4 regions of the Pseudomonas sp. P8_229 genome follow, and region 1 is predicted to be linked to each of the others. Evidence: predicted binding sites of a transcription regulator. Region 1 holds the regulator's gene; each other region holds the start of a gene.
The links. Region 1 encodes sigma-54, which starts transcription at its own class of promoters, with help from an activator protein. Its sites were predicted from a motif close to ANTGGCATNNANNTTGCTNT; they were not measured.
Positions count from the first base shown of each region.

Region 2: a site for sigma-54 is predicted at 6,736-6,755, ahead of glnK (P-II family nitrogen regulator). Genes of this name have one in related genera too.
Region 3: a site for sigma-54 is predicted at 5,722-5,741, ahead of flgB (flagellar basal body rod protein FlgB). Genes of this name have one in related genera too.
Region 4: a site for sigma-54 is predicted at 2,992-3,011, ahead of QMK55_RS08920 (pilin). Genes of this name have one in related genera too.

Region 1 covers NZ_CP125378.1:4,008,785-4,016,757, forward strand. Annotated here, with positions in the region: gene QMK55_RS17940 (HPr family phosphocarrier protein) at 25-300, opposite strand; gene rapZ (RNase adapter RapZ) at 316-1,173, opposite strand; gene ptsN (PTS IIA-like nitrogen regulatory protein PtsN) at 1,176-1,640, opposite strand; gene hpf (ribosome hibernation-promoting factor, HPF/YfiA family) at 1,653-1,961, opposite strand; gene QMK55_RS17960 (RNA polymerase factor sigma-54) at 2,035-3,528, opposite strand; gene lptB (LPS export ABC transporter ATP-binding protein) at 3,805-4,530, opposite strand; gene lptA (lipopolysaccharide transport periplasmic protein LptA) at 4,530-5,075, opposite strand; gene lptC (LPS export ABC transporter periplasmic protein LptC) at 5,062-5,634, opposite strand; gene QMK55_RS17980 (KdsC family phosphatase) at 5,643-6,167, opposite strand; gene QMK55_RS17985 (KpsF/GutQ family sugar-phosphate isomerase) at 6,167-7,141, opposite strand; gene QMK55_RS17990 (ATP-binding cassette domain-containing protein) at 7,419-7,973, shown strand, end outside.
Region 2 covers NZ_CP125378.1:2,709,274-2,717,246, forward strand. Annotated here, with positions in the region: gene lysA (diaminopimelate decarboxylase) at 1-337, shown strand, start outside; gene dapF (diaminopimelate epimerase) at 341-1,171, shown strand; gene QMK55_RS12350 (DUF484 family protein) at 1,185-1,910, shown strand; gene xerC (tyrosine recombinase XerC) at 1,913-2,809, shown strand; gene QMK55_RS12360 (HAD-IA family hydrolase) at 2,809-3,516, shown strand; gene sutA (transcriptional regulator SutA) at 3,751-4,077, opposite strand; gene QMK55_RS12370 (secondary thiamine-phosphate synthase enzyme YjbQ) at 4,180-4,605, opposite strand; gene QMK55_RS12375 (ammonium transporter) at 4,821-6,158, opposite strand; gene glnK (P-II family nitrogen regulator) at 6,196-6,534, opposite strand; gene QMK55_RS12385 (accessory factor UbiK family protein) at 6,948-7,208, shown strand.
Region 3 covers NZ_CP125378.1:4,573,838-4,581,810, reverse strand. Annotated here, with positions in the region: gene QMK55_RS20715 (ribonucleoside-diphosphate reductase subunit alpha) at 1-2,046, shown strand, start outside; gene flgE (flagellar hook protein FlgE) at 2,739-4,055, opposite strand; gene flgD (flagellar hook assembly protein FlgD) at 4,086-4,811, opposite strand; gene flgC (flagellar basal body rod protein FlgC) at 4,827-5,270, opposite strand; gene flgB (flagellar basal body rod protein FlgB) at 5,274-5,681, opposite strand; gene cheR (protein-glutamate O-methyltransferase CheR) at 6,054-6,881, opposite strand; gene QMK55_RS20685 (chemotaxis protein CheV) at 6,928-7,860, opposite strand; gene flgA (flagellar basal body P-ring formation chaperone FlgA) at 7,943-7,973, shown strand, end outside.
Region 4 covers NZ_CP125378.1:1,980,781-1,988,753, reverse strand. Annotated here, with positions in the region: gene QMK55_RS08930 (type II secretion system F family protein) at 1-1,129, opposite strand, end outside; gene pilB (type IV-A pilus assembly ATPase PilB) at 1,132-2,832, opposite strand; gene QMK55_RS08920 (pilin) at 3,058-3,498, shown strand; gene QMK55_RS08915 (BON domain-containing protein) at 3,791-4,147, shown strand; gene QMK55_RS08910 (DUF2845 domain-containing protein) at 4,419-4,715, opposite strand; gene QMK55_RS08905 (DUF748 domain-containing protein) at 4,715-7,663, opposite strand; gene QMK55_RS08900 (class I SAM-dependent rRNA methyltransferase) at 7,884-7,973, opposite strand, start outside.

The DNA of each region.
Region 1 (7,973 bases):
AGCAAGCTCCCTCTCTACACGGAGTCAACCACCTTCGTCGAAGTAGTTGTTGATCAACGCCACCAGTGCATCCAGCGCTTCCTGTTCCTGATGGCCTTCAGTACTCAGATAGATTTTCGTGCCCTTGCCGGCGGCGAGCATCATCATCGCCATGATGCTTTTGCCGTCCACCGTGGCTTCAGGGGTGCGACCCACTCTGATGGTGCAATCCGGGTACTGGCCTGCCACGCCAACGAACTTGGCCGACGCGCGGGCGTGCAAGCCCAGTTTGTTGATGATTTCGATTTCCAGAGCAGGCATCGCGGTGTGAATCCTTTAAGTGAGGTCGCGGTGGCGAACCTGGACGTTCTTCAGGGTTTTCTGCAGGGCCTGACCCAGGCGTTCGGTCAGGTAAACGGAGCGGTGATGCCCGCCGGTGCAGCCAATGGCAATGGTGACGTAGGCGCGATTGCTCGCGGCAAAGCGCGGCAGCCATTTATTCAGGTAGCCGAAGATGTCCTGATACATCTCTTCGACTTCCGGCTGCGCCGCCAGGTATTCGGCGACCGGTGCATCAAGACCCGATTGTGCGCGAAGTTCCGGCTTCCAGTACGGGTTGGGCAGGCAGCGTACGTCGAACACCAGATCGGCATCCACCGGCATGCCGCGCTTGAAGCCGAACGACTCGACCAGAAAGGCCGTACCCGGCTCCGGCTGGTTCAGCAGGCGCAGCTTGATGGTGTCGCGCAACTGGTACAGATTCAGATTGGTGGTGTTGACCTTGAGGTCGGCCAGGTCGGCGATCGGGCCGAGCAGGGCGGTTTCGTCGTTGATTGCTTCGGCCAGCGAGCGATTGGCGGTACTCAGTGGATGGCGCCGACGGGTTTCCGAGAAACGCTTGAGCAGGGTTTCCTCATCGGCATCCAGATAGAGCACATCGCACTGGATATGGCGGCTGCGGACTTCCTCCAAAAGCTCGGGGAAGCGCGACAAATGGCTTGGCAGGTTGCGGGCATCGATCGAGACGGCTACCAGCGGCTGGGCCAGCTCGGTGTGAACCAGAGCGCGCTCGGCCAATTCAGGCAGCAGGCCGGCCGGCAGGTTGTCGATGCAGTAGTAGCCGTTGTCCTCAAGGACATCCAGGGCGGTACTTTTACCCGAGCCGGAACGGCCGCTGACGATGATCAAACGCATGATTAATGACCGTTTTGCTCGCTCAGGACAACCTGATACAAGGCTTCGTTACTCGGTGCGCTGCGCAGTTTTTCGCGCACTTCCTTGCGATCGAGCATGCTGGCGATCTGGCGGAGTAATTCCAGGTGAGCATCGGTGGCCGCTTCCGGGACCAGCAGGACAAACAGCAGGTCAACCGGTGCGCCGTCGATTGCATCGAAATCGATGGGGGCGTCAAGGTGCATCAATGCGCTGATGGGCGCTTCGCAGCCTTTGAGACGACAGTGGGGAATGGCGATGCCGTTGCCGAAACCGGTAGAGCCGAGTTTTTCTCGGGCGATCAGCGCTTCGAAGACATCCTGCATCTCCAGATCCGGCACTTCGCGGGCGATCAGGTTGGCAATCTGTTCGAGGGCTTTCTTTTTACTGCCGCCCGGCACGTTCACCAGGGAACGGCCGGGGGTCAGGATACTTTCAAGTCGGATCATGGGTTGGGGGTGTTAACGACCTGTTGCGCCCTGGAGGAGGCTCTGGGTCTTTTCCTTATGCTTTTTGAGTTGGCGATCCAGCTTGTCGGTCAGTGAGTCGATCGCAGCATACATGTCGGTATCTTCTGCGTTGGCGACCACTTCGCTGCCGGGAATATGCAAGGTGGCTTCGATTTTCTGCTTCAGTTTTTCGACACACATCGTGACTTGCACGTTGGTGATCTTGTCGAAATGGCGCTCCAATCGTTCGAGTTTCTCGTTGATGTAGGTGCGCAGCGGTTCGGTCACTTCCAGTTGGTGTCCACTGATGTTGACTTGCATACAGCTTCTCCTTCGTTGCCAGTGCATAAAGCGGCAGGCTGGATAGCCTGCCACTGGAACGCTGTAACGTGGCTTACATCAACCGCTTGCGTTCGCTCGAAGGCGCGATCCCGAGGGATTCGCGGTACTTGGCGACGGTGCGGCGAGCCACCTGAATGCCTTGTGCCTCCAGTAAACCAGCGATTTTGCTGTCACTCAACGGCTTTTTCTGATTTTCCGCTGCAACCAGTTTTTTGATGATCGCGCGGATCGCCGTGGACGAGCATTCGCCGCCTTCGGAGGTGCTGACGTGGCTGGAGAAAAAGTATTTCAGCTCATAAATACCGCGTGGGGTATGCATGAATTTCTGCGTGGTCACCCGGGAAATCGTCGATTCGTGCATGCCCACCGCCTCGGCGATGTCGTGCAGGACCAACGGCTTCATGGCCTCGTCGCCATATTCCAGGAAGCCGCGCTGGTGCTCGACGATCTGGGTGGCCACCTTCATCAGGGTTTCATTGCGGCTTTGCAGGCTTTTGATGAACCAGCGCGCTTCCTGCAGCTGATTGCGCATGAAGGTGTTGTCGGCGCTGGTGTCGGCACGGCGAACGAAACCGGCGTACTGAGCGTTGACCCGCAGGCGCGGCACCGATTCCTGGTTCAGTTCGACCAGCCAGCGTTCGTTGTCCTTGCGCACAATGACGTCGGGGACCACGTACTCGGCTTCGGTCGATTCGATCTGCGAACCCGGGCGCGGGTTGAGGCTTTGTACCAGTTCGATGATCTGGCGCAGCTCATCTTCCTTGAGCTTCATGCGCCGCATCAGTTGGCTGTAGTCGCGGCTGCCGAGCAGGTCGATGTAATCGCTGACCAGACGCTTGGCTTCGTTCAGCCACGGGGTCTTGGCCGGCAGTTGGCGCAGTTGCAGCAGCAGGCATTCGCCGAGGTTGCGGGCGCCGATGCCGGCCGGTTCGAACTGCTGGATGCGGTGCAGGACGGCTTCGATCTCGTCCAGCTCGATGTCGAGCTCCGGATCAAAGGCGTCGAGAATTTCTTGGAGGGTTTCGTCGAGGTAGCCCTGATTGTTGATGCAGTCGATCAGGGTCACGGCGATCAGGCGGTCGGTGTCGGACATCGGCGCCAGGTTCAATTGCCACAACAGATGGCTTTGCAGGCTTTCCCCGGCGGAGGTGCGGGTGGTGAAGTCCCACTCGTCATCATCGCTGCTGGGCAGGCTGCTGGCGCTGGTCTGGTAGACGTCTTCCCAGGCGGTATCGACGGGCAATTCGTTGGGGATGCGCTCGTTCCATTCGCCATCCTCCAGGTTGTCCACCGTCGGTGCGGTTTCCTGATAGGAGGGTTCCTGAATTTCGGTGTTGGGTTTTTGTTCGGCGTTGTCGGCCAAAGGATCGGAGTTGTCGAAGTCGTCGCCTTCTTCCTGGCGTTCGAGCATCGGATTGGATTCCAGGGCCTCCTGGATTTCCTGTTGCAGGTCCAGGGTCGACAATTGGAGCAGGCGGATGGCCTGTTGCAGCTGCGGTGTCATCGTCAGCTGCTGGCCCATTCTCAAGACTAGCGATGGTTTCATGGCAGGGGCTTAACACCTTATTCGCCGGCGCACATGCGCCATCCACTACAGGGCGCCGAAGCGCCAAACTTAAGCAAATTATATGCCTGAAACTGAAGTGTTTGCCTAGAGCGCTGTAACAATAAAAGCTTATAAAACTTTGTTGACGTATCGCCTCAAAGCGCGGTGAACATCTTTGAGGCGTCGTGTTTGCCTAGAGCGCTGTAACAATAAAAGCGTATAAAACTTCACTTCAACGCTACAGCACTCTGCCGGCTGGTCGAACTCAATCGCGCTTTAGAGGCGGAACTCGTGGCCCAGGTACACTTCCTTGACCAGATCGTTGGCCAGGATAGTCGCGGAATCACCTTCGGCAATCAGTTGACCGTCGTTGACGATGTAGGCGGTTTCGCAGATATCCAGGGTCTCACGCACGTTGTGGTCGGTGATCAGTACGCCGATGCCCTTGGCCTTGAGGTGGTGGATGATCTGCTTGATATCGCCGACCGAGATCGGGTCGACACCGGCGAACGGTTCGTCGAGCAGGATGAATTTCGGTGCGGTGGCCAGGGCGCGGGCGATTTCCACGCGGCGGCGCTCACCACCGGACAAACTCATGCCGAGGTTGTCGCGGATGTGGCTGATGTGGAATTCCTGCAGCAGGCTTTCCAGCTCCTTGCGACGACCGGCCTTGTCGAGTTCTTGACGGGTCTCGAGGATGGCCATGATGTTGTCGGCCACCGACAGCTTGCGGAAGATCGACGCTTCTTGCGGCAGATAGCCGATACCGGCCTTGGCGCGACCGTGCATTGGCTGATGGCTGACGTCCAGATCATCGATCAGCACGCGGCCCTGATCGGCCTGCACCAGGCCGACGATCATGTAGAAGCACGTGGTCTTGCCGGCACCGTTCGGGCCGAGCAGGCCGACGATCTGGCCGCTGTCGATCGACAGGCTGACGTCACGCACAACCTGGCGGCTTTTATAGGCCTTGGCCAGGTGCTGGGCTTTCAGAGTTGCCATTACTGGGCCTTCTCGTCGGTTTTCTTCTTCGGCTGGATCACCATGTCGATGCGCGGGCGCGTCTCGGTGACTTTATTGCCGGTAGCGCGGCCGGCGCTGGCCAGTTTTCTCACTGTGTCGTAGACAATTTTCTCGCCCAGGGTGGTGTTGTTGTCCTTGTCGACAACCTTGGCCTTGTCGATCAGCACGACACGGTTTTGCGCGGCGTGGTACTGGATCGTCACGCCCCAGCCCTGTACAGGCTTGGTGTCACCCTGGGTCTGCAGTTGCTCGAAGTAGGCAAGGTTGCCCACCGAGGTCACCACGTCGATGTCGCCGGTCGGGGTGCGGGTGATGGTGACCGTGTTGCCTTTAACGATCATCGAACCCTGGGTGATGATCACATCACCTTTATAGGTGGCGATGCCGTTCTTGTCGTCCAGTTGGGCGTCGTCGGCCTGGATGCGGATAGGTTGCTGCTGATCGTTCGGCAGAGCCCAGGCGCTCACGCTTCCCAGTGCTGCGCCCAGACTGAGCAAAATAGGGAGGGTTTTAACGAGCCTCATACTGTCCTCTTACGTTCGATTGCAGGTGTATCCTGCTTTCCTTCAAATACGCCTTCATTCCCACGCCAGTCGATACACCGCCAGCGCCGTCGATTCTAACGGGTTGCTCGGTCTGCGCATATTGCTGCTGAGGGAACACCGTCATGCGTGTGCTGGTGATCAGGGTGTCGCGGTTTTTTTCATCGGTGCGCTTGATACGTACCGAGTCGATCAGTTCTACCTGAGTTCCGTCAGGGTTCACTTCGCCGCGCTCGCTGGTCACGTGCCACGGAAACTCGGTGCCGCGGAACATGTTCAGATCAGGTTTGGTGACCAGGGTCACGTCCGTCGCTTTCAGGTGCTCGGCCTTGTCGGACGTCATCTCGTACTGCAGCTTGCCGTCCGGCAGATATTGCAGGGTATGCGTATTGGTCGCGTACCAGTCGATGGCCGTGTCTTCAACCTTGACCGGGGGTTTGTCGAGGAAGCGTTCCGGGCTGATGTTCCAGTAGCCGACCGCTGCAAACATTGCAGCGATGCAGCCGAACAGCAGGAAGTTGCGAAATTTTTTGCTAAACATGGCTTGGCTCACAGGTACGCGGCGTTGGCCGCATCGAGGCGGCCCTGGGCGCGCAGGATCAATTCGCAGAATTCGCGGGCGGCACCTTCGCCACCTCGGGCCCGAGTGACGCCATGGGCGTGCTCGCGCACGAAGTCGGCGGCATTGGCGACGGCCATGCCCAGACCTACGCGGCGGATCACCGGCAGGTCAGGCAGGTCGTCACCGAGGTAGGCGACCTGTTCATAGCTTAGGCCCAGTTGCTGCAGAAGACCGTCCAGAACCACCAATTTGTCTTCGCGGCCCTGAAACAGGTGCGGGATGCCGAGGTTCTTCGCCCGGCGCTCGACCACTGGAGTCTTGCGGCCGCTGATGATGGCGGTTTCGACGCCGGCGTTCATCAGCATTTTGATGCCTTGGCCGTCGAGGGTGTTGAACGTCTTGAATTCGCTGCCGTCTTCAAGGAAGTACAGGCGCCCGTCGGTGAGCACACCGTCAACGTCGAACACTGCCAGTTTGATCGCTTTGCCGCGCTGCAGCAGATCGGTCGTCATTACATCACTCCTGCACGCAGCAGATCGGAGAGGTTGAAGGCGCCGATCGGGCGATCTTCTTCGTCCACGACAACCAGTGCGTTGATTCGGTGGTCTTCCATGATTTTCAGCGCTTCGGCAGCGAGCATCTCCGGCCGTGCAGTCTTGCCGTGTGCGGTCATGACCTGGTCGATGGTGGCGCTACGGATGTCGATGCTGCGATCCAGCGTGCGACGCAAATCTCCGTCGGTGAAGATCCCGGCCAGTTTGCCGTCGGCTTCAAGGATCGCGGTCATGCCCAGGCCCTTGCGGGTCATTTCCATGAGTGCGTCCTTGAGCAGGGTGCCGCGCTGTACTTGCGGCAACTCCTGGCCGGCGTGCATGACGTTTTCCACTTTCAGCAGCAGGCGTCGGCCCAGTGCGCCGCCCGGGTGGGAAAATGCGAAATCTTCAGCGGTGAAGCCACGGGCTTCCAGCAGCGCCACGGCCAGGGCGTCGCCCATGACCAGCGCAGCGGTTGTCGAGGAAGTCGGCGCCAGATTCAGTGGGCAGGCTTCGTGCTCGACATGCACGTTGAGGTTGACTTCGGCGGCCTTGGCCAGCGGCGACTGCGGGTTGCCAGTCAGGCTGATCAGCTGGATGCCCAGGCGTTTGATCAGTGGCAGCAGGGTGACGATTTCGTTGGTCGAGCCGGAGTTGGACAGGGCCAGGATCACGTCGTCGCGGGTGATCATGCCCATGTCACCATGGCTGGCTTCAGCCGGGTGGACGAAAAACGCCGGGGTGCCGGTGCTGGCCAGAGTCGCGGCAATCTTGTTGCCAATGTGCCCGGACTTGCCCATGCCCACCACGACCACACGGCCCTTACTGGCCAGAATCATCTCGCAAGCGCGTACGAAATCGGCGTCGATATGGGGCAACAAGCCTTGTACGGCTTCCACTTCGAGGCGGATGGTGCGTTGTGCCGATTGAATCAGGTCGCTGGATTGGCTCATGTCAGAAATCGTATAGCCCGATGAAAAGGCGGCGATTATAGCGGTTATGTTGAAAAGCCTCACGCAAGTTCGTCGTGCTTTGTCATTCCTCGTAACCAAAACCCTGAAAAAGTGCCATCAGGCCTGTCATATCGCTGAACGTGGACGGGCATGGGCCTTGGGCGCTTGGCGTTTGCAGTGATATAGTTCGCCGCCAGTTCGGCCTGCCCGGGGGAGGTATGTGCTTTCCAAGGAAAGCCAGGCGTCCGAGTGAGAGGCTGCATCGCAAGGAGTTTAGATGAGTGCCGATAACGCCTACGCGGTCGAGCTGAAGGGAGTCTCCTTCAAGCGCGGTGCGCGCAGCATTTTCAATAACGTCGATATTCGCATCCCGCGCGGCAAGGTCACCGGCATCATGGGACCTTCCGGGTGCGGCAAGACCACGCTGCTGCGTTTGATGGGCGCGCAATTGCGTCCTTCCAGCGGGGAAGTCTGGGTCAACGGTCAGAACCTGCCGACGCTGTCGCGCAGTGATCTGTTCGATGCGCGAAAGCACATGGGCGTGCTGTTTCAGAGTGGCGCGCTGTTCACCGATCTCGATGTTTTCGAGAACGTCGCTTTCCCCCTGCGTGTTCATACCCAATTGCCGGATGAGATGATCCGCGACATCGTCCTGCTCAAATTGCAGGCGGTCGGGCTGCGCGGTGCGATCGAGCTGATGCCCGACGAGCTCTCGGGGGGCATGAAGCGTCGGGTCGCTTTGGCCCGTGCGATTGCACTCGATCCGCAGATTCTCATGTACGACGAGCCGTTCGTCGGTCAGGATCCAATCGCCATGGGCGTGCTGGTCCGC
Region 2 (7,973 bases), 1.3 Mb from region 1:
CGCGGCGATGAACGACCTGATCCGTCCGGCGCTCTATCAGGCCTGGATGGATGTCACCGCAGTCAAACCGCGCGACACCGCAGCGCGCCCGTACGACGTGGTTGGCCCGATCTGCGAAACCGGTGATTTCCTGGCCAAGGACCGTGAACTGGCTCTGGAAGAAGGCGATCTGTTGGCCGTGCATTCGGCCGGTGCCTACGGTTTCGTCATGAGTTCCAACTACAACACTCGTGGCCGTGCCGCTGAAGTGTTGGTAGACGGTGATCAGGTATTTGAAGTGCGCCGCCGCGAAACCGTGGCCGAGCTGTTTGCCGGCGAAAGCCTGCTGCCGGAGTAACCCATGCTGCTGCGTTTTACTAAAATGCACGGCTTGGGCAATGACTTCATGGTTCTCGACCTGGTCAGCCAGCACGCGCATATTCAGCCCAAGCACGCCAAGCAATGGGGCGACCGGCACACCGGTATCGGTTTCGACCAGTTGCTGATCGTCGAAGCGCCAAGCAACCCGGACGTGGATTTTCGTTATCGGATCTTCAATTCCGATGGCTCGGAAGTCGAGCAGTGCGGCAACGGTGCGCGCTGCTTCGCACGCTTTGTGCTCGACAAGCGCCTGACCGCCAAACGGCAGATCCGCGTCGAGACCAAGGGCGGCATCATCGAGCTGGACGTGCGTAACGACGGCCAGATCGGCGTCAATATGGGCGCCCCGCGCCTGGTGCCGGCGGACATTCCGTTCGAAGCACCAGCGCAGGCTTCCAGCTACCAGCTGGAAGTCGACGGCACCACGGTCGAACTGGCCGCCGTGTCGATGGGCAACCCACACGCCGTGCTGCGCGTGCAGGACATCAACAACGCACCGGTACATGAACTGGGGCCGAAAATCGAACACCATCCGCGCTTCCCGGCGCGGGTCAATGTCGGTTTCATCCAGGTCATCGACCGTAACCGCGCGCAACTGCGCGTGTGGGAGCGCGGCGCCGGGGAAACCCAGGCCTGCGGCACCGGCGCCTGCGCCGCGGCTGTCGCGGCAATCAGCCAGGGGTGGATGGATTCGCCGCTGTTGATCGACCTGCCCGGCGGGCGTCTGTCCATTGAATGGGCAGGCCCTGGCCAACCGGTGCTGATGACCGGTCCGGCAGTGCGTGTATACGAAGGACAAGTGCGTCTTTGAGTGAGCAGAAACCATGACCGATAAGCCTCAGGTACCCGCCCGACAGTCCGACGAATCAGCGTCCGAGAGCCTGGAGGCGGCAGCGGTTGCCGCGTACCTGGAGGCTCATCCGGACTTCTTCGTCGAGCACGAAGAACTGCTGCCCGCCCTGCGCATTCCTCATCAACGCGGCGACACCGTGTCGCTGGTCGAACGACAGATGACTATCCTGCGCGACCGCAATATCGAGATGCGCCACCGCCTCTCGCAGTTGATGGACGTGGCCCGCGATAATGATCGCCTGTTCGACAAGACCCGCCGCCTGATCCTGGCGCTGATGGACGCCGCCAGCCTCGAAGACGTGGTGATCAGCGTCGAAGACAGCCTGCGCCAGGACTTCCAGGTGCCTTTTGTCAGCCTGATCCTGCTCGGCGACAACCCGGCACCGGTCGGCCGCTGGGTGACTCACGCCGACGCGCAAACCGCTATCGGCGGCTTGCTCACCGAAGGCAAAAGCGTCAGCGGCACGCTGCGTGAACATGAGCTGGACTTCCTGTTCGGCGAAGAGCAGCGCAAGCAGATCGGTTCCACCGCAGTGGTCGCCGTCAGCCATCAAGGCATCCACGGCATTCTGGCGATCGCCAGCCGCGATCCGCAGCACTACAAGAGTTCGGTCGGCACGCTGTTCCTCAGCTACATCGCCGAAGTCATGGGCCGCGTGCTGCCACGGGTCAACAGCTCCCTGCGCTCGGTACGCTGAGCATGGAACGACAACTGGACGCTTACTGCGAACACCTGCGCAGTGAGCGACAGGTGTCGCCGCACACCCTTTCGGCCTACCGCCGCGACCTCGATAAAGTCCTCGGCTGGTGCCTCAAACAGAACATCGACAGTTGGGCCGCGCTGGACATCCAGCGCCTGCGCAGCCTGATCGCCCGTCTGCATGCGCAGGGTCAGTCTTCGCGCAGCCTGGCCCGATTGCTCTCGGCGGTGCGCGGGCTCTATCACTACCTCAATCGCGAAGGCCTGTGCGACCACGACCCGGCCACTGGCCTGGCGCCGCCGAAAGGCGAACGTCGCCTGCCGAAAACCCTCGACACCGACCGTGCATTGCAACTGCTTGAAGGTGCGGTCGAGGACGACTTTCTGGCGCGGCGTGATCAGGCCATTCTGGAGCTGTTCTACTCCTCGGGCCTGCGTCTTTCCGAGCTGACCGGGCTCAACCTCGATCAGCTCGACCTTGCTGACGGCATGGTCCAGGTGCTCGGCAAGGGCAGCAAGACCCGACTGTTGCCGGTAGGCAAAAAGGCCCGCGAAGCGATCGAGCAATGGTTGCCGCTGCGCGCCATGACCAACCCGGCGGACGACGCCGTGTTCGTCAGCCAGCAAGGTCGGCGCCTCGGCCCGCGAGCGATTCAGGTGCGGGTGAAACTGGCCGGCGAACGCGAGCTTGGGCAAAACCTGCACCCGCACATGCTGCGGCATTCTTTCGCCAGCCACTTGCTGGAATCCTCGCAGGACCTGCGCGCGGTGCAGGAACTGCTCGGCCACTCGGACATCAAGACCACGCAGATCTACACCCACCTGGACTTCCAGCACCTGGCGGCGGTCTACGACAGCGCCCACCCACGGGCCAAACGCAGCAAAGGCGACGATTAATGAACATCCAGTTGATCACCTTCGACCTCGACGACACCCTGTGGGACACCGCCCCGGTGATCGTCAGCGCCGAAGCGATATTGCGCGAATGGCTGAGCGAACATGCGCCGAACCTGGGCGCGGTGCCGGTGGAGCATTTGTGGGCAATTCGCGAGCGGGTGCTGGCCAGTGAACCAGGCCTCAAGCACCGCATCAGCGCATTGCGTCGGCGGGTGCTGTTCCACGCATTGGAGGAGGCCGGGTACGCCCACCGCGAAGCCTCGGATCTGGCGGACAAGAGCTTTGAAGTGTTTCTGCATGCACGGCACCAGATCGAGGTGTTCCCCGAGGTCGAGCCGGTGCTGGAGATTCTCGCCAATCATTACTCGCTTGGCGTAGTCACCAATGGCAATGCCGATGTGCGTCGATTGGGCCTGGCGGATTACTTCAAGTTTGCGTTGTGCGCGGAAGATATCGGCATCGCCAAACCGGATGCGCGACTGTTTCATGAAGCCTTGCAGCGCGGTGGCGCCACGGCCGAAACCGCCGTGCATATCGGTGATCATCCGGGTGATGACATTGCCGGGGCGCAGCAGGCCGGGTTGCGGGCGATCTGGTTCAACCCGGCGGGTAAGGTCTGGGAAGCGGATCGTTTGCCGGATGCCGAAATCCGCAGCCTGAGCGATTTGCCGGCGGTGCTTGCGCGCTGGAATGCCACTTCCGCCTGACACAAAACCGCCTTTTTGTGGCGAGGGGATTTATCCCCGATGGGCTGCGAAGCGGCCCCAGATGCAGCAAACCCGAAAGTCCTGACACTCCACGCAATCTGACTTCACGGCTGCTGCGCAACCGATCGGGGATAAATCCCCTCGCCACAGTGACCGCAGCGGGTCGTGCATTTTCTAAAGGCATGAAAAAGCCCGCAGCGACGGCGGGCTTTTTCAGCAAGCAAGCGGCACGCCTCAGATAGGGCGGCTGCCGTACTTGTTGTCCGGCTTCTTCGGAGGATCGGCGACCACATTGGCCTCCACTTCCTGCACTTTTCCGCCGCGCGACAAGAACTCTTCCATGGCCTTGGCCAGGGCGTCGCGTTCCTTGTTCTTGGCTTCAATGCTCGGCAACTCGTCTACCGACACCGCAGCCTTGGCTTTGCCTTTGGCAGCCGGGGCCGGCGTATCGTCACCGCCATCGTCGTCAGCAACGTCTTCCGCTGCTGCTTCCAAGCCTTCCTCGGCCTCGTCTTCGTCGCCTACTTCGAGGTCGTCGTTTTCCAGATCATCGTCGCTCATGTTCTACCTCATGACTTGCGAAAAGCAGATTAGTTATAGACCAGCTTTGGCAACTGTCGAAAGTCGCCGTTAAAAAATCAGTAACCATTGGTGACCAACGGTTTACGCCCCTTCACCGTGCAAGGTGGCAAGGACTTTTCGAGCACCGCCATGATCACGATGCTCGCCCAGATAAACGCCTTGCCAGGTTCCCAGAGCCAGGCGACCCGCCGATACCGGCAAGCTGATCTGGCAGCCAAGCACGCTGGCCTTGAAGTGCGCCGGGAGGTCGTCCAGGCCTTCGTCGTTATGCTCATAGCCGTCTGTTCCTTGTGGGATCAGACGATTGAAAAATCGTTCGAAGTCGCGACGGACCGCCGGATCGGCGTTCTCGTTGATGGTCAACGACGCCGAGGTATGCTGCAGCCACAAATGCAACAGACCGACCCGGCACGCCCTGAGTTCAGGCAGGCCGGCGAGTAACTCGTCCGTTACCAGATGAAAGCCCCGGGGCCGTGCCCGCAGGGTTATCAGAGTCTGTTGCCACATACAGTTCTCCGCACGTTCGGGGCGCATTCTAGCGCGCTCAGGGAAAAAACAAAGACCCTAATATTCCCGCAATGATGTAAGCGATTGGCCGCAGAAAAACGCCCGTCGTAAACACGACCAAAGCCGTACGAAAAATCCTTTCAGCCTGTACTTCAATGACAAATCCCAGACAAAAAAATGCCCGGCAAGCCGGGCAAGTTTTTTAATGCGGGTACTTACAGGTTGTAGCCGCGTTCGTTGTGTTGTGCCAGGTCCAGACCCACTGCTTCTTCTTCCTCAGTGGCACGCAGGCCCATGACCACGTCCAGTACCTTAAGGATGATGAAGGTGACGATCGCGGTGTAGATCACCGTGAAGCCGACGCCTTTGCACTGAATCCACACTTGCGATGCGATATCGGTCACGGTGCCGAAGCCGCCCAGGGCCGGTGCGGCGAACACACCGGTGAGGATCGCGCCGAGGATACCGCCGATACCGTGCACGCCAAAGGCATCCAGGGAGTCGTCGTAACCGAGTTTGCGTTTGAGCGTAGTGGCGCAGAAGAAGCACACCACACCGGCCGCCAGGCCAATGATCAGCGAACCCATCGGGCCCACGGTACCGGCTGCCGGCGTAATTGCCACCAGACCTGCAACCACGCCCGAGGCGATGCCCAGTGCGCTAGGTTTGCCGTGGGTGATCCACTCGGCGAACATCCAGCCCAGTGCCGCGGCAGCGGTAGCGATCTGGGTGACCAGCATCGCCATGCCGGCGGTGCCGTTGGCCGCTGCGGCGGAACCTGCGTTGAAGCCGAACCAGCCGACCCACAGCATCGCCGCGCCCATCAGGGTATAACCGAGGTTGTGCGGAGCCATCGGGGTGGTCGGAAAGCCTTTGCGCTTGCCCAGTACCAGGCACGCCACCAGACCGGCGACACCAGCGTTGATGTGGACCACGGTGCCGCCCGCGAAATCGAGCACGCCCCAGTCACCCAGCAACGAACCCGGACCACTCCAGACCATGTGCGCAATCGGTGCATAGACCAGGGTGAACCAGACGCCCATGAACACCAGCATCGCGGAGAACTTCATGCGCTCGGCGAAGGCACCGACGATCAGCGCCGGGGTGATGATGGCGAAGGTCATTTGATAAGTGACGAACACCGCTTCAGGGAACAGCGCTGCCGGGCCGGTAATGCTGGCAGGCGTAACGCCCGCAAGGAAGGCCTTGGCAAAGCTGCCGACGAAGGAGTTCAGGTTGACGACGTTGGCTTCCATCCCGGTGGTGTCGAACGCCATGCTGTAGCCATAAAGGAACCACAGGATGGTGACCAGGCCAGTAATGGCAAAGCACTGCATCATCACCGAAAGAATGTTTTTCGACCGCACCATGCCGCCGTAGAACAGCGCGAGGCCCGGAATAGTCATGAACAGCACGAGGGCTGTGGAGGTCAGCATCCAGGCGGTATCGCCGGAATTGAGGACTGGAGGCGCCACCGGATCTGCCGCCATAGCCAGGCCGGGCATTACGATGGACAACAGGGCGCCTAGCCCTGCGAATTTACGCAGAGTCATATTGTTTTCTCCTGGGGCGTTGGGTTTGTGGCGGCGTTTAGATCGCGTCGGTATCGGTTTCGCCGGTACGGATGCGAATCGCCTGTTCCAGATTGACCACGAAGATCTTGCCGTCACCGATCTTGCCGGTGTTGGCAGCCTTGGTTATCGCCTCGATAACCCGATCCAGATCCTTGTCGTCGATGGCCACGTCGATTTTCACCTTGGGCAGAAAATCGACCACATACTCCGCCCCGCGATACAGCTCGGTGTGACCCTTCTGCCGGCCGAAGCCTTTGACTTCAGTAACGGTAATGCCCTGCACGCCGATTTCGGACAGCGACTCGCGCACGTCGTCCAACTTGAACGGCTTGATGATGGCAGTGACTAGCTTCATGAAACTCTCTCCCGAATTGGTGGACTTGCCCCAGGAAAACAAACCCGACTCAAGTCTAAGCGCAGTGCCTGGCTTTGTAACGCATCGTCGGCCTTAGCTGCCCGACTGACGCCAGCTAACCGCTGCTGACGAAACTCCCCGCTCCGCCTGCCGCACTGCATTCGTCACAGCGACTGCATCAGTGCATGGGTCACTACCGACTAAGCAGAAAGCTTGCCATCTCGCCAAATTCCTCTGATTTCAATCCTTTGGCCGCTGCCGCAGGCGCTTGCGCAAAAAAGCCCCGACGGTTACGCACAACAACGGTGCGTCGCCGTCCGTCCGCTTGCGCGAAAAGCGTGCACTCGTGCCTGCGTCAATGACTATAGACACTGCGTGATACACTGCCCGCCACTGTTTACAGGACACATTCCATGCTCGCGCCCAAAGACTTCCTCGACGCCCTGAGCGACACCGCCTCCCGCCTTTTCAGCGGCGACACCCCGCTGCCGAAAGCCGAAATCGAAAGCCAGTTGAAGATGCTGCTGCAAAGCGCCTTCAGCAAACTCGACCTGGTGAGCCGGGAAGAATTCGATAGCCAGATGGTTGTCCTGGCGCGTACTCGTGCTCGCCTTGAAAGCCTTGAAGCAAAGGTGGCGGAGCTTGAAGCGAAGCTGACGCCGGCGGCCGAGTAGGACTGCAAGTCCTGCGCAGAAATACCTTCATTTTGCTGGTAGAAATTAAACCGCTCCTGCCGAGGCAAGAGCGGCTTCCGTCAGATCAATCCTCTACTACGAATTACTCCAACGGTCTCGCAGAAACTCGTACAGGCGATAAGCCCATAACGCGATCCTGACGAGGCGCCACATATGTTTAAGAAACTTAGACATATTTTGGCCCTCCTTGCGTGGGGCCAAACCGCCGATGTACTTTCCGGCGTGCGAACATCTTCGGGACTACACGTGAGTGTGTCTGCTAAGGCGGCCGGGTGTGAGTTCCCCAAAAAAACACCGGCACGGGTCTCACACCGTGTCGAGGAACATGAAATCTTTACTCCCCCGACCACACTTTGCGAACGCTCCATGAGCGGGCATCGTCAAAACAGATGGTATTGCAGCCCCTCAGAGGCAATTTAAACAAGTTTTATCAGGCCATGACCTCGTATTCGGGCATGACTGCTTCAATCCATCCAGACCGGTACTGATGGGTGAAAGTTGACTCGGGTGCTTGCCTCAACGAGCAAACATACATAGTCTCAACGGACGTGAGTGTGTCCACTAAGGATGCGCAGGTCTTGGCCTCACCAAAGCCTGCAAACTAAAAACCGTCTCCTCGAGGCGGTTTTTTTTCGCCTCGAAATTGGTTGGCCACTACCCGCAACATCCAGTGAAAATTCGCCCCCGCCATTACCCCGCCAGATCACCCTTCCCCAACTACCCTTCAAAAACCGCAGGAAGCGG
Region 3 (7,973 bases), 570 kb from region 1:
GGCAAGGCGATCAACCACGAGCGTGATCAGCAATTCACCTACCTGGGCCTGCAAACCCTGTACGACCGTTACTTCATCCACAAGGATGGCGTGCGTTTCGAACTGCCGCAGATCTTCTTCATGCGTGTGGCCATGGGCCTGGCGATCGAAGAGAAGCACAAAGAAGACCGTGCGATCGAGTTCTACAACCTGCTGTCGTCCTTCGACTACATGTCGTCGACCCCGACCCTGTTCAACGCCGGTACTCTGCGTCCACAGCTGTCGAGCTGCTACCTGACCACCGTGCCGGATGACCTGTCGGGTATCTACCACGCGATCCACGACAACGCCATGTTGTCCAAATTCGCTGGCGGCCTGGGCAACGACTGGACGCCTGTTCGTGCTCTGGGTTCGTACATCAAGGGCACCAACGGCAAATCCCAAGGCGTGGTTCCGTTCCTCAAAGTAGTGAACGACACCGCTGTAGCCGTTAACCAGGGTGGCAAGCGCAAGGGCGCTGTGTGTGCCTACCTGGAAACCTGGCACATGGACATCGAAGAGTTCATCGAACTGCGCAAGAACACCGGTGATGATCGTCGTCGTACCCACGACATGAACACTGCCAACTGGATCCCTGACCTGTTCATGAAGCGCGTCTTCGATGACGGCAAGTGGACCCTGTTCTCGCCATCCGAAGTACCGGACCTGCACGACCTGACCGGTAAAGCCTTCGAAGAGCGTTACGAGTACTACGAAGCCCTGACCGAGTACCCAGGCAAGGTCAAGCTGTTCAAGACCATCCAGGCCAAAGACCTGTGGCGCAAAATGCTCTCCATGCTGTTCGAAACCGGCCACCCATGGCTGACTTTCAAAGACCCGTGCAACCTGCGCAGCCCGCAGCAGCACGTCGGCGTGGTTCACAGCTCGAACCTGTGCACCGAGATCACCTTGAACACCAACAAGGACGAGATCGCCGTTTGCAACCTGGGCTCGATCAACCTGCCGAACCACATCGTCAACGGCAAGCTGGACACCGCCAAGCTGGAACGCACCGTGAACACCGCCGTGCGCATGCTCGATAACGTTATCGACATCAACTACTACTCGGTGCCACAAGCGAAGAACTCCAACTTCAAGCACCGTCCGGTCGGTCTGGGCATCATGGGCTTCCAGGACGCGCTGTACCTGCAACACATCCCTTACGGTTCCGACGCTGCCGTCGAATTCGCCGACAAGTCGATGGAAGCGGTCAGCTACTACGCGATCCAGGCTTCCTGCGACCTGGCTGACGAGCGCGGCGCTTACGAGACGTTCCAGGGTTCGCTGTGGTCCAAAGGCATCCTGCCGCTGGATTCGCAACAGATCCTGATCGAAGCTCGTGGCCAGAAGTACATCGATGTCGACCTGAACGAAACCCTGGACTGGGCACCGGTTCGCGCCCGTGTACAGAAAGGCATTCGTAACTCCAACATCATGGCCATCGCACCGACCGCGACCATCGCCAACATCACTGGCGTCTCGCAGTCGATCGAACCGACCTACCAGAACCTGTATGTGAAATCGAACCTGTCGGGCGAATTCACCGTGATCAACCCGTACCTGGTTCGCGACCTCAAGGCTCGCGGTCTGTGGGACTCGGTCATGATCAACGACCTGAAGTACTACGACGGTTCGGTTCAGCAGATCGAGCGCATCCCGCAAGAACTCAAAGAGCTCTACGCGACTGCCTTCGAAGTGGATACCAAGTGGATCGTTGACGCCGCCAGCCGTCGCCAGAAGTGGATCGACCAGGCTCAGTCGCTGAACCTGTACATCGCCGGCGCCTCGGGCAAGAAGCTCGACGTGACCTACCGCATGGCCTGGTACCGTGGCCTGAAAACCACTTACTACCTCCGTGCCCTGGCCGCGACCAGCACCGAGAAGTCGACCATCAACACCGGCAAGCTGAACGCTGTTTCCAGCGGCGGCAACCACGGCGACGACTCGGTCCTGGCAGCTCCAGCCGGCCCGGCGCCAGTGCCAAAGGCTTGCGCGATCGACGAGCCGGATTGCGAAGCTTGCCAATAAGCTGAGCCGATCAGGCGTTGCGAAACGCCTGATACGCTCCAGACAAAAGAAAACCCCCGACAGACCTCTGGTTTGTCGGGGGTTTTCTTTTGTCCGCCATTTACCTGGGAGCCGTGGAGTAAAACGAGTCTGCGATCTTTTGACCTCTACTGCTGCTGCCAAAGATCAAAAGATCGTCCGAACGCGGCCCGAGCCTTCGGCAGCTCCTACAGAGGATGAGCACATCTGTCAGAAGTGGTTGGCTGGCAGGCCGCCATCGCCAGCAGGCTGGCTCCCACAGAAATCAACAGTCCACCGCATCCGCTTTTCACCACTCAACAGGATGAGCGCAAGCTCGGCTGCAGCTTTTGATCTTGCCGTACCGGCCCCGTCGGCAGGCCTCGTTCCGGGGTTTATCCGGGGGTGGGAGTGCAGCGACCGTTTGGCGCAGCCAAACACATCGAGAGGAGGTGCAGCGAAGCAAACCGGAGGCGATGCGCCCGGATGAATCCCGCAGCGAAGGAACCCGAGCCACGGCGAGGGCCGTACGCTGGGGTACAGACCTTTGCTTCCTTTGGGGCGTTTGCCAAAGGGAGTCGGCCGTCAGGGCGAAACCATAAGAAGCCGTTACCGCAGCAACGGATATGCCCCCAAAAGCCCCACAAAAAAGCCCCTCAAAAAGAGGGGCTCCCTTGCACAACCAGAAACCGCAATCAGGTCATCTGAATGATGGTCTGCATGATGGTGCTCTGAGTCGAAATGGTCTTGGCGTTCGCCTGATAGTTGCTCTGGCCCTTGATCAGGTCCACCAGCTCGTTGGTCAGGTTAACGTTGGACTCTTCCAGCGAGTTGGACTGGATGGAACCCAGCGTGCCGGTTTCCGGAGCGTCGTAGCCCGGAATACCCGAAGCGAAAGTTTCCTTCCAGCTGGTGCCGCCGACCGCTTGCAGGCCTTGTTCGTTGGTGAAGCTGGCCAGCGCAACCTGACCGATGGCCTTGTTCTGGTTGTTGCTGAAGTTGGCGAACAAGGTACCGGTGCCGTCGATGGTCAGGTTCGTGATCTGGCCAGTGGCATAACCGTCCTGAGTCGGGATCGAACGCGCGGTGTCTGCGTTGTACTGGGTGGTCTTCGCCATCGAAATGGTGATGCCGGCCGGGTTCGCGGCTGCACCATTGGGTTTGAAAGTACCGTTGACCACGTTACCCGGGACCCAGCCACTGAGTTTCAAGTCGCTGCTGATCACCGGGCCAGGCAGGGTGCTGACCTGAGTCAGCTTGCCAGCGGAGTCAAAGCTCATGGTCGAAGGCACGGGTGCGGTGACTTTTGGATCGCTACCGGTAGCGTCAGGGTTACGACCGTCTACCAGGGTGTACACCTTCCAGGTATTGGCACCGGTTTTCACCACGTACTGATCCATCGGGTGCATGTTGCCCTGGCTGTCATAGATCGGCGTGCTGAACGACTTGGTGTAAGTCGCAAGGTTGGTCGGGTCGAACTTGCCGGCCGCCACTGTGTCGTCGATCACTGGAGCGGTCGAATCCAGGTTGATGGTCGAAGTCACCAGCGAGGTGGATTTCGGCGCCAGGTTCGAGGTGTCGATCTTCAGGTCGGTCAGCACACCGTTGATGACCTTGCCGTTGGCATCCACACCGTAGCCTTGCAGACGCGAGGTGTAGTCAGTGTTGGTGATGTAGCCATTGTTGTCGACCTTGAACGTACCGGCGCGAGTGTAGGAGATCGAGCCGTTGTTGCTCATGGTAAAGAAGCCGGAACCGTTGATGCCCATGTCCAGCACGTTACCGGTGTTGTTGATGTCACCCTGGGTGAACTGCTGGGAAACGTTGGCCAGGCGCACACCGTTACCGATGACCTTGCTGCCGGTACCCAGGCGCGTGGCCGAGTACACGTCTTCGAATTCTGCACGGGACGATTTGAAACCGGCGGTCGCAACGTTGGCGATGTTGTTGCCGGTCACGTCCAGTTGTTTGTTGGCTGCATAGAGACCGCTAAGGCCGATATTGAAAGACATATTCCACTCCTTTGTGCCGGTTAGTCGGCTCTATATACCAATGGTTTGTACTTTGGACAGGGCGACGGTGCCCTTGCCGGACAGGTTGAGCATCAGCTCGCCACCGGTCTGGCTGATGGTCACGCTGTTGACCGTGGCTGGCAGGTAGGTCGCCAGGTCGGTCGAGGTGCCATTGATCGACGCGTTGGCTTTGACGGTATAAGTACCGGCCTTCACCAGGTTGCCGTCCTTGTCCTTGCCGTCCCACGTGAAGCTCGCGTTGCCTGCAGCGCGGCTACCCAGATCGATGGTGCGAACCGCGGTGCCGCTGCTGTCGGTGATGGTGACCGTGCCGCCAGCAATCGACGACGGAACGGTGGCCGAACCGGTCATCCCCTTGCTCGGGTCGTCCATCTGCACGCTGTTGGTCTGCACGATCACGTTGCGACCGACCAGCGACGACGCCTGCAGGGCTTGCGACGAGTTGTAGTTGCCGGCCAGCGAACTGACGGTGCTGTTGAGGGTGGTAATGCCCTCGAGGCTGCTGAACTGCGCCAACTGCGCCACGAAGGCGCTGTTGTCCTGCGGATCGAGCGGGTTCTGGTTCTTCAATTGGGTGACCAGCAGTTGCAGGAACGCATCCTTGCCCAGAGCCTGGCCGCCGGTGGAGCTGTTGGTGGCCGAAGCGATGCCATCGGCGGTCGAACTGGTCTTTTTCGACGAGTTCGCCAGGATGTCATTCATGCTCAGGCTGCTGGTGGTATCGGTAACACTCATGGCAGTCGCCCCTTATTACTGACCGAGGGTCAGTACCTTCTGCATCATGGTTTTGGCGGTGTTCATCATTTCGGCGTTGGTCTGGAACGACCGGCTCGCGGAAATCATGTCAGCCATTTCTTCCACCACATTGACGTTCGGGTAGTAGACGTAGCCTTTGGCGTCAGCGGCCGGATGGTTCGGCTCGTAGCGCGCTTCGAGGTTGCTCTGGTCTTCGACCACACCGAGCACCTGCACGCCCTGCCCTGCTGCGTCCTGGCTCTGGAACAGCGAGTTGCTGCCGCTGTTCTGGCCGCCCTGGAACATGGTGGCGAACACCGGGTGACGGGCGCGATAGGTCTGGTCGATGCTCGAGGAGACGGTTTCGGCGTTGGCGATGTTCGAAGCCACGGTGTTCAGACGCGTGGTTTGGGCGCTCATGCCGCTGCCGGCAATGTTGAAAACGCTGGACAGGGACATGGATTACTCTCCGCGCAGGGCTGACACCAGCCCTTTGAATTTGCTGTTGAGCAGGGTGAAGCTGGCCTGGAAGCCCACGGCGTTTTCCGCGTAGTTGGACTGTTCCAGCTGAGCGTCCACGGTGTTCTGGTCGATCGAAGGCTGCATCGGCGTGCGATACATCAGCGACTCGTCGCCATTGCCCAGGCCTTCAGCTTCGATGTGACGGCTGTTGGTCATGTTCAGGGCGATGGTGCCGTTGGCGTTCTTCTGGGTCTGTGCTTCAAGCACTTTGGAGAAGTCCAGATCCCGAGCCTTGTAGTTCGGGGTATCGGCGTTGGCGATGTTGTTGGCCAGCACTTCGGCACGCTGGGCGCGAAAGCCCAATGCCTTTTCGTGAATGCCGAGCGCTTTATCGAAGCTGATGCTCATGTCGGGAACCTTCGGGTGACCGGTTTTTCGTACCTGAGCTTTAGCAAGCGCCGTGCCAAACAGGCAAAGCCCTGTAAACCGGGGCTTTGCGAACTATCGGCAACGTGGCAATGCCAGAAAAGCGGCAACCGGTTTCCGCTGGCTGCCGCTTTTCTGCCGCTTGCCTTCCCTTTCATTACCACCGCCGGACAACTGTGGGAGCGGGCTTGCTCGCGAAGGTGGCGTGTCAGAAAAACAAATATTGACTGACACGACGCCTTCGCGAGCAAGCCCGCTCCCACAGGGGACTTGTGGTGTGTGGGGGAGATATTTCAGGCACAAAAAAACGGCAGGCCTTTGCGGGCCTGCCGTTTTTGTTTGTTGCCGATGCGGTTATTTCGCTTGGTAAATAATCCCCGGGCTGCACTGGACCATCTGGTAATGATCCGGCAAACCGTTCAGCGCTTCGGAGGCGCCAAGGAACAGATACCCGCCCGGCTTCAGCGTGCTGTGAATGCGCAACAGGATGTCCTTCTTCACCTCGGCGGAGAAGTAGATCAGCACGTTGCGGCAGAACACGATGTCGAACTTGCCCAGCGCGGCATAGCTGTCGAGCAGGTTGAACGAACGGAATTCCACCCGGTTCTTGATCGGCGCCTTGATCACCCAGCGCCCCGGCCCTTTCGGGTCGAAGTAACGCTGCAGTCGATCGGCGGACAAACCGCGACCGATCGCCAGGCTGTCGTACTCGCCAGTCTTGCAGTTGGTCAGCATGAGACCGGACAGGTCAGTCGCCACAATCTGCACGCCCATCTTCAACTGGCCAAGATTCGTGCGCTCGAACTCATCGATCGACATCGACAGCGAGTACGGTTCCTGACCCGACGAGCACGCCGCCGACCAGATCCGCAGACGCTGGTTGGGGCTGGCCTTGATTGCCTCGGGCAATACCTTGTTCTTCAAGACTTCAAACGGATAGGTGTCACGAAACCACAGGGTTTCGTTGGTCGTCATGGCATCGACCACCTGCTCGCGCAAACCGCTGCGCGGCTGGGTCTGGATGCGCTGTACCAGCTCACCCAGGGACTTGATGCCTTGCTGCTCCATCAGTTTGTTGAGACGGCTCGAGACCAGGTACTGCTTGTTTTCACCGAGCAAAATGCCACAGGCCTTTTCCAGGAAGACCCGGAACTGTTCGAAATCCAAATTACCCGTAGACAATGATGCCGCCTCTTAAATCGTGTTGACCGCCAGGGGCAGAAGGCCCCTAGCTGATATCTGCTGCTTTGATCCGGTCGACTACCCGGGATGCCAGGTCATCAGGACGGAATTTGGCCAGGAAGTCATCTGCACCGACTTTCTTGACCATCGCCTGATTGAATACCCCCGACAACGAAGTATGCAGGATGATATGAAGCTTTTGCATGCGCGGGTCGTTGCGAATTTCCGCCGTCAGGGTGTACCCGTCCATCTCCGGCATCTCGATGTCGGAAATCATCATCAGGAACTCGTCTTCCGGCTTCTTGCCCTCATCGACCAGCTTGCGCAGGTAATCCAGCGCCTGCTTGCCGTCGTTCAGCGCCACCACTTCGACACCGATCGTCTGCAGGCAACGCGTGACCTGCTTGCGCGCCACCGACGAGTCATCGACCGTCAGCACCCGCAGCGACAGCGCCTTGCTCTGGGTCTCGACATCGACCACACCGACCGAAATCGCTTCCGGCGTCGGCGCAACTTCCGCCAGCACCTTCTCGACATCGATGATTTCGACCAACTGATTGTCGACTCGAGTCACCGCGGTCAGGTAGTGATCGCGACCCGTGCCCTTGGGCGGCGGATGGATCTCTTCCCAGTTCATGTTGACGATGCGCTCCACCGAGCGGACCAGGAAACCCTGGGTCTTGGTGTTGTACTCCGTGATGATCACGAACGGGTTGTTCTTGTCTTTCAACGCCCCCGAGCCGGTTGCCATTGCCAGATCAAGGATCGGAATGGTCGCCCCCCGGATATTCGCTACCCCGCACACGACAGGACTGGACTTGGGCATCAACGTCAGCGACGGGCACTGCAGCACTTCCCGTACCTTGAACACGTTGATTCCGTAGAGCTGCTGACCGTCGAGACGGAACAACAACAGCTCCAGGCGATTCTGCCCTACCAGTTGCGTGCGCTGGTTCACCGAATCCATTACACCAGCCATGCCCAGACTCCTACACCAACGCCAAGTGTTGTTGCGACGCACATTCATTGCTAAACGGCACGGCGCTTGCTTTTTAACTCGTATGAACGCTCAAACGACATTTTTTCGACGCC
Region 4 (7,973 bases), 2.0 Mb from region 1:
GCTCCATCAGGCTGGTGAGGTTGTCGACCATGTTATCCACTTCGTCCTCATAAAAACCGGCGACTTTGTCGAGCATGTCATCCAGCGCGCCGGATTCCTCGCCGATGGCGGTCATCTGCACCGCCATGTTGGGGAACACTCCTGTGCTGCGCATCGAAAAATTCAGCTGCATGCCGGTGGCGACGTCCTGGCGGATGCGCAGCACCGCGCGCTTGAACACCACATTGCCGGTGGCCCCGGCCACCGAATCCAGTGCCTCCACCAGCGGTACGCCGGCAGCGAAAGTGGTCGACAGGGTACGGGCGAATCGGGCCACCGCCGACTTGTACATCAGTGTGCCCACCAACGGCACTTTCAGCAGCCAGGTGTCTTTGCGGTCGCGCAGTGCCTGGGACTTTCTCAGGGCGTGACGCGTACCGAAAAACACCGCAATCAGTGCACCAAGCACCGCCCACCACCATTGCTGCATGAATTCGGAAATGCTGATCACCATCAGCGTGAAGGCCGGCAGTTCAGCACCGAAGCCGGAAAATACCGCCTGAAACTGCGGCACCACTTTCACCAGCAAAATCCCGGTGACGACCATTGCCACCAGCACCACGGCGGTGGGGTAGGTCATGGCTTTCTTGATCTTGGCCTTGAGCGCTTCGCTTTTTTCTTTATAGGTCGCGACTCGCTCCAGCAACGTGTCGAGCGCGCCGGACTGCTCGCCGGCATCCACCAGGTTGCAATACAGTTCATCGAAATACTGCGGTTTCTTGCGCAGGGCGGTGGCGAAGCTGTTGCCGGCGGCAACCTCCTGCTTCACCTCGTCCACCAGTTTGCGCATCGCCGGGTTGTCGAAGCCTTCGCCAATGATATCGAACGACTGCAGCAGCGGCACGCCGGCTTTCATCATGGTCGCCATCTGGCGGGTGAACAACGCGATGTCCTGGGCCTTGATGCGTTTGCCGAAACTCAGCAGGGAGACGGATTTCTTGCGCACCTTGCCGGGGTTGATCCCTTGTTTACGTAGCTGGGCCTTGATCAACGCGGGGTTCTGCCCGCTCAGTTCGCCGGTGACCTTGCTGCCTTTGCGGTCCGTGCCTTCCCAGGCGTAGATGCTGATTTTCGCTGCCTTGACCGCCATGTTCAGTCCTTGGTGACCCGGTTGATTTCTTCCAGGCTGGTGATGCCTTGCATGGCCTTGCGCAGGCCTGAGGTGCGCAGATCGTCGAAACCGTCGTGACGCATCTGGCTGTCGATTTCCAGCGAGTTGCCTTCGGCCATGATCAGCCGTTGCAGCTCGGGTGTGTTTTTCACCACTTCATAAATCCCCACGCGTCCCTTGTAGCCGCCGTTGCATTGATCGCAACCGACCGGCTCATAGATCGTGAAACTGCTGATCTGTTCCGGTGGGAAGCCTTCCTTGATCAGCGTTTCGCGCGGAATCTCGATCGGTTTCTTGCAGTGGCTGCACAGCTTGCGTGCCAGGCGCTGGGCGATGATCAGGCTCACCGAGGTGGCGATGTTGAAGCCGGGAATGCCCATGTTGTGCAGGCGGGTCAGGGTTTCGGCGGCGCTGTTGGTGTGCAGCGTGGACAACACGAGGTGGCCGGTCTGCGCGGCCTTGATCGCGATCTCGGCGGTTTCCAGATCGCGAATTTCGCCGACCATGATCACGTCCGGGTCCTGACGCAGAAACGAGCGTAATGCCTGGGAGAAATCCAGCCCCTGTTTCGGATTGACGTTGACCTGGTTGATGCCTTCCATGTTGATTTCCACCGGGTCTTCGGCGGTGGAAATGTTGATGTCGACGGTATTGAGAATATTGAGTCCGGTGTACAGCGACACGGTTTTCCCCGACCCGGTCGGGCCGGTCACCAGAATCATCCCCTGCGGCTGCTTGAGCGCGGCCATGTACAGGTCTTTCTGCGCCGGTTCGTAACCCAGGGCATCGATGCCGATCTGCGCGCTGGACGGATCGAGAATCCGGATCACCACTTTCTCGCCCCACAGGGTGGGCAGGGTGTTGACCCGGAAGTCGATCGACTTGCTCTTCGACAGGCGCATCTTGATCCGCCCGTCCTGGGGTTTGCGCCGCTCCGAGATGTCGAGGCTGGCCATGACTTTCAGGCGTGCGGCGATCCGCCCGGCCAACTGAATCGGCGGTTTGGCCACTTCGCGCAGGATGCCGTCGGTGCGCACCCGCACCCGGAAGTTCTTTTCGTAGGGTTCGAAGTGCAAGTCCGACGAGCCACTCTTGATCGCGTCCAGCAGCATCTTGTGCACGAAGCGCACCACCGGGGCGTCATCGGCATCGAGTCCGCCGATATTCTCCTGTCGGCTGTCGTCGACGGATTCGACGTCCACCCCGTCGAGGTCGACGTCGGCCATCTCTTCGAGGCCGCTGGCGTGGGTGTCGAAAAATTTCTCGATGGCATCGCTGAGTTTGTCGTCTTCCACCAGGATGGCTTCGGTACTCAGTCCGGTGCTGAACTGGATATCGTTGATTGCCTGATGATTGCTCGGATCGGAAATGCCCACGAACAGCTTGTTGCCGCGTCGCCACAAGGGCAGGGCGTGGTGCTGACGCACCAGTTTTTCACTGACCAGGCCCTTGGGCTGGGTTTCCTTGTCGAGGCAATTGAGGTCCATGAAGGCCATGCCGAAATGCTCGGAAGCGATTTCGGCGACCTGGGAACTCCTCACCAGTTTGTTCTGCACCAGGTAGCTGACCAGCGACAGCCGATTGCGCTGCGCCTGTTGCCAGGCTTGCTGGGCGCTTTTTTCCGTCAACAGTTCAGCCTGTACCAGTTGCTTGGCCAGACCGCTCAGAGCGATGTCATTCATGGGGATTCCGCACGCTTGCCGTTCATGACTTATAGCCTAGTCAAGTGACAGCGCCACACACGTCGGGCACAGGTGACAAAAAGTGTCAGATAGTGCGGTTGTCGGTTGTAGGAAAGGCCTTCGCATCGTGGGCATGCCGAGTATTCGGGCGAGCGAGCGGTTGGCATGGGCTATGCTGAGCCCATCTCAGATCATGAGATTCCGACTCATGCATGGAGCGTATCTATGAAACAACAACAGGGCTTTACTCTGATCGAGCTGCTGATCGTGGTGGCGATCATTGGCATTCTGGCGACTATCGCCTTGCCGCAATACTCCAAATACCAGGCACGTTCGAAAGTGACTGCGGGTCTGGCGGAGATCAGTGCACTGAAGGTGCCGTTCGAGGACACCATCAATCAAGGCACTGATCCAACGCTATTACTGGTGGCCGGTAGCGCTACAGCGACCACCTCCAACTGCACGCTGGCGGCGTCGGGAACCGCCTCGACCGGTGCCGGCACTATCACCTGCACACTGGTGAATGCTCCAGGTCCGGTGCTCGGTAAAACCATTACGTTGACCCGTACCGGTGCTGCAACCGGCAACACCTCCGGCGTCTGGAGCTGTGCGTCGACCGTCAACCCGGACTACGCGCCTAAGGGTTGCGCAGGCACCGGTGCCTGATTGAGTCAGCGTCCTGAGATGCCCCGCCATGCGGGGCGTTTTTGTTTTCGGCCTTCAAAAAAAGCTTCAGGAATTTCAGCGGGTTAGGAACTTTCCGAAAAGCCGCAACTTGCATGTCGATAATGCACTTGTCATGCAAATTGCATGATTTCGGAAATTTGCTGAATTTATAAATTGTTGATTTATAACGATTTGTTGTCTTTCGAGAAGTTGGCACAGCCTTCGCAATATCTCCAGTAACCCTGCTGACAAGACAACCAGCAGACTTTCCAGAAAAACAGGAGTTACTCGTATGAAGAAGTTCGCTATCACTGCCGCTGCTGCTACCGCGCTGACCCTGACCATGGCTTCCGGTGCATTCGCCCAATCCACCCAAGCTACCCAGGCTCCAATGACTCTGGCTGCCGGTGAAATGACCAAGGCTAAAGAAGCTACTTCCGATACCTGGATCACCACCAAAGTCAAAAGCGATCTGGTCACCGAAAAAGGCATTCCAGGCACCGACATCAAAGTAGAAACCAACAAAGGCGTCGTTTCCCTGTCGTCGACTGTTGCTGTCACTGAATCTCAGAAAGCCACCGCTGTAGCGATTACCAAGAAAATCAAAGGCGTCAAAGCGGTCTCCGCTGACGGCCTGAAAGCCGAGTAAGGCATGACTTCTCGCCTGGACCGGGAGAAGGCGCGACAGACGGGCCGGGCAATACGTCTGCCGCAACTTTAGAGTTCATGCGAACGGTCACACGGATGTGACCATTACGGGCCCCGGCACTTGTGTCGGGGCCTGTTCTATTTCTGCGGGAAAGCCCAAAACAACTGTAGGAGTGAGCCTGCTCGCGATAGCGGTGTATCAGTCGATTAATGTGTCGACTGACCCAACGCTATCGCGAGCAGGCTCACTCCTACAAGGGGGTCGATGTGGTTCAGTTACCGCGTTTGCTGTTGATCTGCCGCAGGCGATTGCCTTCGAAGCGCAGGTACTGGTACATGCCGTTGCTCGGGCCGTAGGTCCATTCCTCGACCTGAAACTCTTCGCGGCGGTTGGCGCTGCGCTTGTAGCCGAGGACGTCGCGGCTGACCGGCTCTCCACACTTTTGCAGCACTTCGCTGGCGCGGTCGCCGAGACTGACCAATTGGCTGCCACAGCGCAGCGTATCGGAGGCCAGGGCAGGGCTGGCGGCGAGCATCAGCGTCATCGCAACCAGCCACTTGTGGTTCATTACTCGGCGTCCAGGTGCATCTGCGTCACGACCCGGCCATCGCTTTCGGCCTCGCCAAGATTGGCGTCGATGAAGTACACCCGATCATCGGCCAGTTGGCCCTTGTCGACCAGATAGTCCTTGATGCTGCTGGCGCGTTCCTGACCCAGTTGACGCAGTAATACATCGCTGGAACTCCAGAACTTGATGACGCCGTCACGCATTTTTGCCGTGCGTTCTTCCTTGCCCAGGTCCTTCCATTCAGCCGGTGGCTGGGTTTTCAGACGGGTGCGGTAGATGCCTTCGAGCAGCGGGCCCTTCTCGTTCTCCGGCACTTGCAGCAGGGACGCCTGAGCCGGCACTTTGTCGCCACGGCGCTGGAGCATCTTGTAGTAGTTGTACTGGTATTCGCGCTCCAGACGCTGTTCGGCAATCAACGGACCGTCGCTGCTTTGCGCGGCAGTGCCTTCGATTTCCAGACGCAGGGCCGGACGTTCCTTCAGGGCTTGGGACAGTTTGTCGAGGGCCGACTCGGCGTCCTTGCTCAGGTCGCTGGAACCCGCTGCAAAGGACACGGTACCGAGGTCTTCTGAACCGCCGCCACTGATCAGTCCGCCAATCATCTTGAACGGCGCCGCCGCGGCTTTGACGATCAGGTTGCGCAGGGTCTGCCAGACAATCGGCATCACGCTGAACTGCGGGTTGTTCAGGTCGCCGGTGACCGGCAGTTCGATGGAAATCTTGCCGTCGACGTCCTTGAGCAGGGCGATCGCCAGTTTCAGCGGCAGGCTCACGGCGTCCGGGCTGTCGACTTTTTCGCCGAGTTGCAACTGCTCGACCACCACTTTGTTTTCGGCCTTCAACTGACCCTTGGTGATCAGGTAATGCAGGTCGAGGTTGAGCCGGCCTTTGCGGATGCGGTAACCGGCGAACTTGCCGGAGTATGGCGTCAGGGTGGTCAACTCGACCCGTTTGAAGCTGGTGGCGATGTCGAGGCTGGCCATCGGATCGAACGGGTTGACCGCGCCTTTGATGGTCACTGGCGCATAGCGGTCGACCTTGCCCTTGATGTCGACGCTGGCCGGTTTCGCCTGACGGCTGTCGATGGTGCCGATCTGGCCGTTGAGCTGTTGAATCGCGGTGGCGAAGTTCGGGGTCAGGCTGAAGTCGGCGAAGTTGGCCGAGCCGTCGTTGATCGCAATCGCGCCGATGTGAATGCCCAGCGGCTTGTCTTTGCTGGCCGGTTTCGCCGCGGCGGTTTTCGCACCGCTGTCGGCGGGCTGCGGGATCAGCAGATCGTCGATGTTGGTGGTGCGGTCATCGTTGATCATGAACCGCGCGTACGGCTGGAACAGGTTGACCTTGTCGATCGACAGGCTGTCACCGTGTTGATAGTTGATGCCTTCGACCACAACTTGCTGCCACTTGAGGAAGTCGCGGGTCTTCAGGGTGTCAAGGGTGTGCAGTTGATCGATCTGCGCCCGCCCGGTCACGTTGAGCGCCAGTGGTTCGGTGCTCTTGAGGTTGACCTTCAAGTCACTGCCGAGCATGCCGCTGCGCAGTTCCAGGCGAATGAACGGGCTGATGTAGGATTGCGCGACCCGCAGGTCGATGTCCTGGGTTTTCACGTTGAGCTGGGCGGTGACCGGGGCGAGGTTGACCACGCCGTCGGCGCTGACCTTGCCTTGTTTGCCCAGGCCGGTGTCGAGTCTGACCTTGAAGGGCGAACCGTTGAGGCTGTCGAAATCCTGCAGATCAATGTTCAGCGGCGTGACATCCAGTGCCACCGCCGGTTTTGCCGAACGGTCGGCCAGATGCACCGTGTAGTTGCGCAACTGCACGTCCTTGAGCAGCACTTGCCATGGCTTGCTCGGCGCCGGCGGTGCTTTCGGCGAGTCGGCGGCGGCCGGGGTATTGGCAGGTTCCGCTGCAGCCTTCGCGGCGGGCTTGGACGGCTGGCTGGCGAACAGTTTTTGCCAGTCCAGTTGGCCGTCGGCTTCGAGCGCGGCCCAGGTTTCCAGTTTGTTGCTGCGGATCTTGCCGACCACCACTTGCTGTTTGGCCAGGTCCAGTGAAGTCTCGCTGACGTCCAGGCGTTCAAGTTTTGCCAGTGGGCGCCCGTCCGGTGCCTTGATTGCGAACGGCGCAATGCTCACCGCGATGTTGTTCAGCAGCAGTTCGGTTTCTTTCGACAGATTGAGTTTGTATTCGGTGCTGAGGTTGATCACACCGTCTTCGAGGACCAGTGGCACCGCGTCGCGCACGTAGGGCCAGAAGGCTTTCATCTTGCCATCGGTGATTTTCAGCGTGCCTTCGGAGGTGAACGGGATCAGGCTGAAGTTGCCCTTCCAGTCGATCTGCCCACCGGCCGGGCCGATCGCCACCAGTGTCATGTCGGCATTGTCTTCGGGCAGGGTACTGAGGTTTTTCAGTTCGAAGTCGAGTTTGTCGTAGAGGAACTCGATCGGCTCGCTCGGCCGGGCGTCTTCGAAATGCACATTGCCACCGGCCAGCTGGATGCGGTCGATGCGCAGCGGGAACGGCTTGGCATTCGGGTCGGCCGGGGTCGGCTCGCTGGCGGGGAGTTTGAACAGGCCCAGCAGATTGAGCTGGCCGTCCTTGGCGAAGAGGATTTCAGTCTTCGGCTTGTCCAGCTCGATATCGGCCAGGTGCAGCGCTTTGGTCCACAGGCTGTCGAGTTGCAGGTTGGCGTACAGCCGTTCGAAACCGACCTGCTCTTTGCCCGGCTCGCCAATGACCAGCCCCCACAGGGTGACTTCAAGGCTGAATGGATTGAGTTCGATGCGCTGGATATGCGCAGGCACCGTGGCGTAATTGGCCAACTGCTGGTTGGCAATGCGCAGGGCGATGCCCGGCAAAATCAGAAACCCCAGCAGGCTGTAAAGGGCCAGAGCGGTCAACAAGGCGCCAATCGCGCGAATCAATCCTTTGGTCATGTGCGGCTTCATCTGTCTGAATCGGAGTGCCTTGGAGTATGGCACGCGATTCTGGTTCCGAAGTAACTCGCAGGGTGCAGGATTGTTCAGATTGTTCTGTAGGATCGCAAACCCTGTGGGAGCGGGCTTGCTCGCGAATGCGGTTTGTCAGTCAACCTCTTTGTTAACTGATGCACCGCATTCGCGAGCAAGCCCGCTCCCACATTGGACAGTTGTCAGCCGCAGAGGAGGGTTACAGCTGCAGGATCAGGGTTTTCAGCGGTGGCTGTTGATCCATTGACGGGAAGTCGGCGCCCGGGGTCATCACGCTCCATTCGCGTAC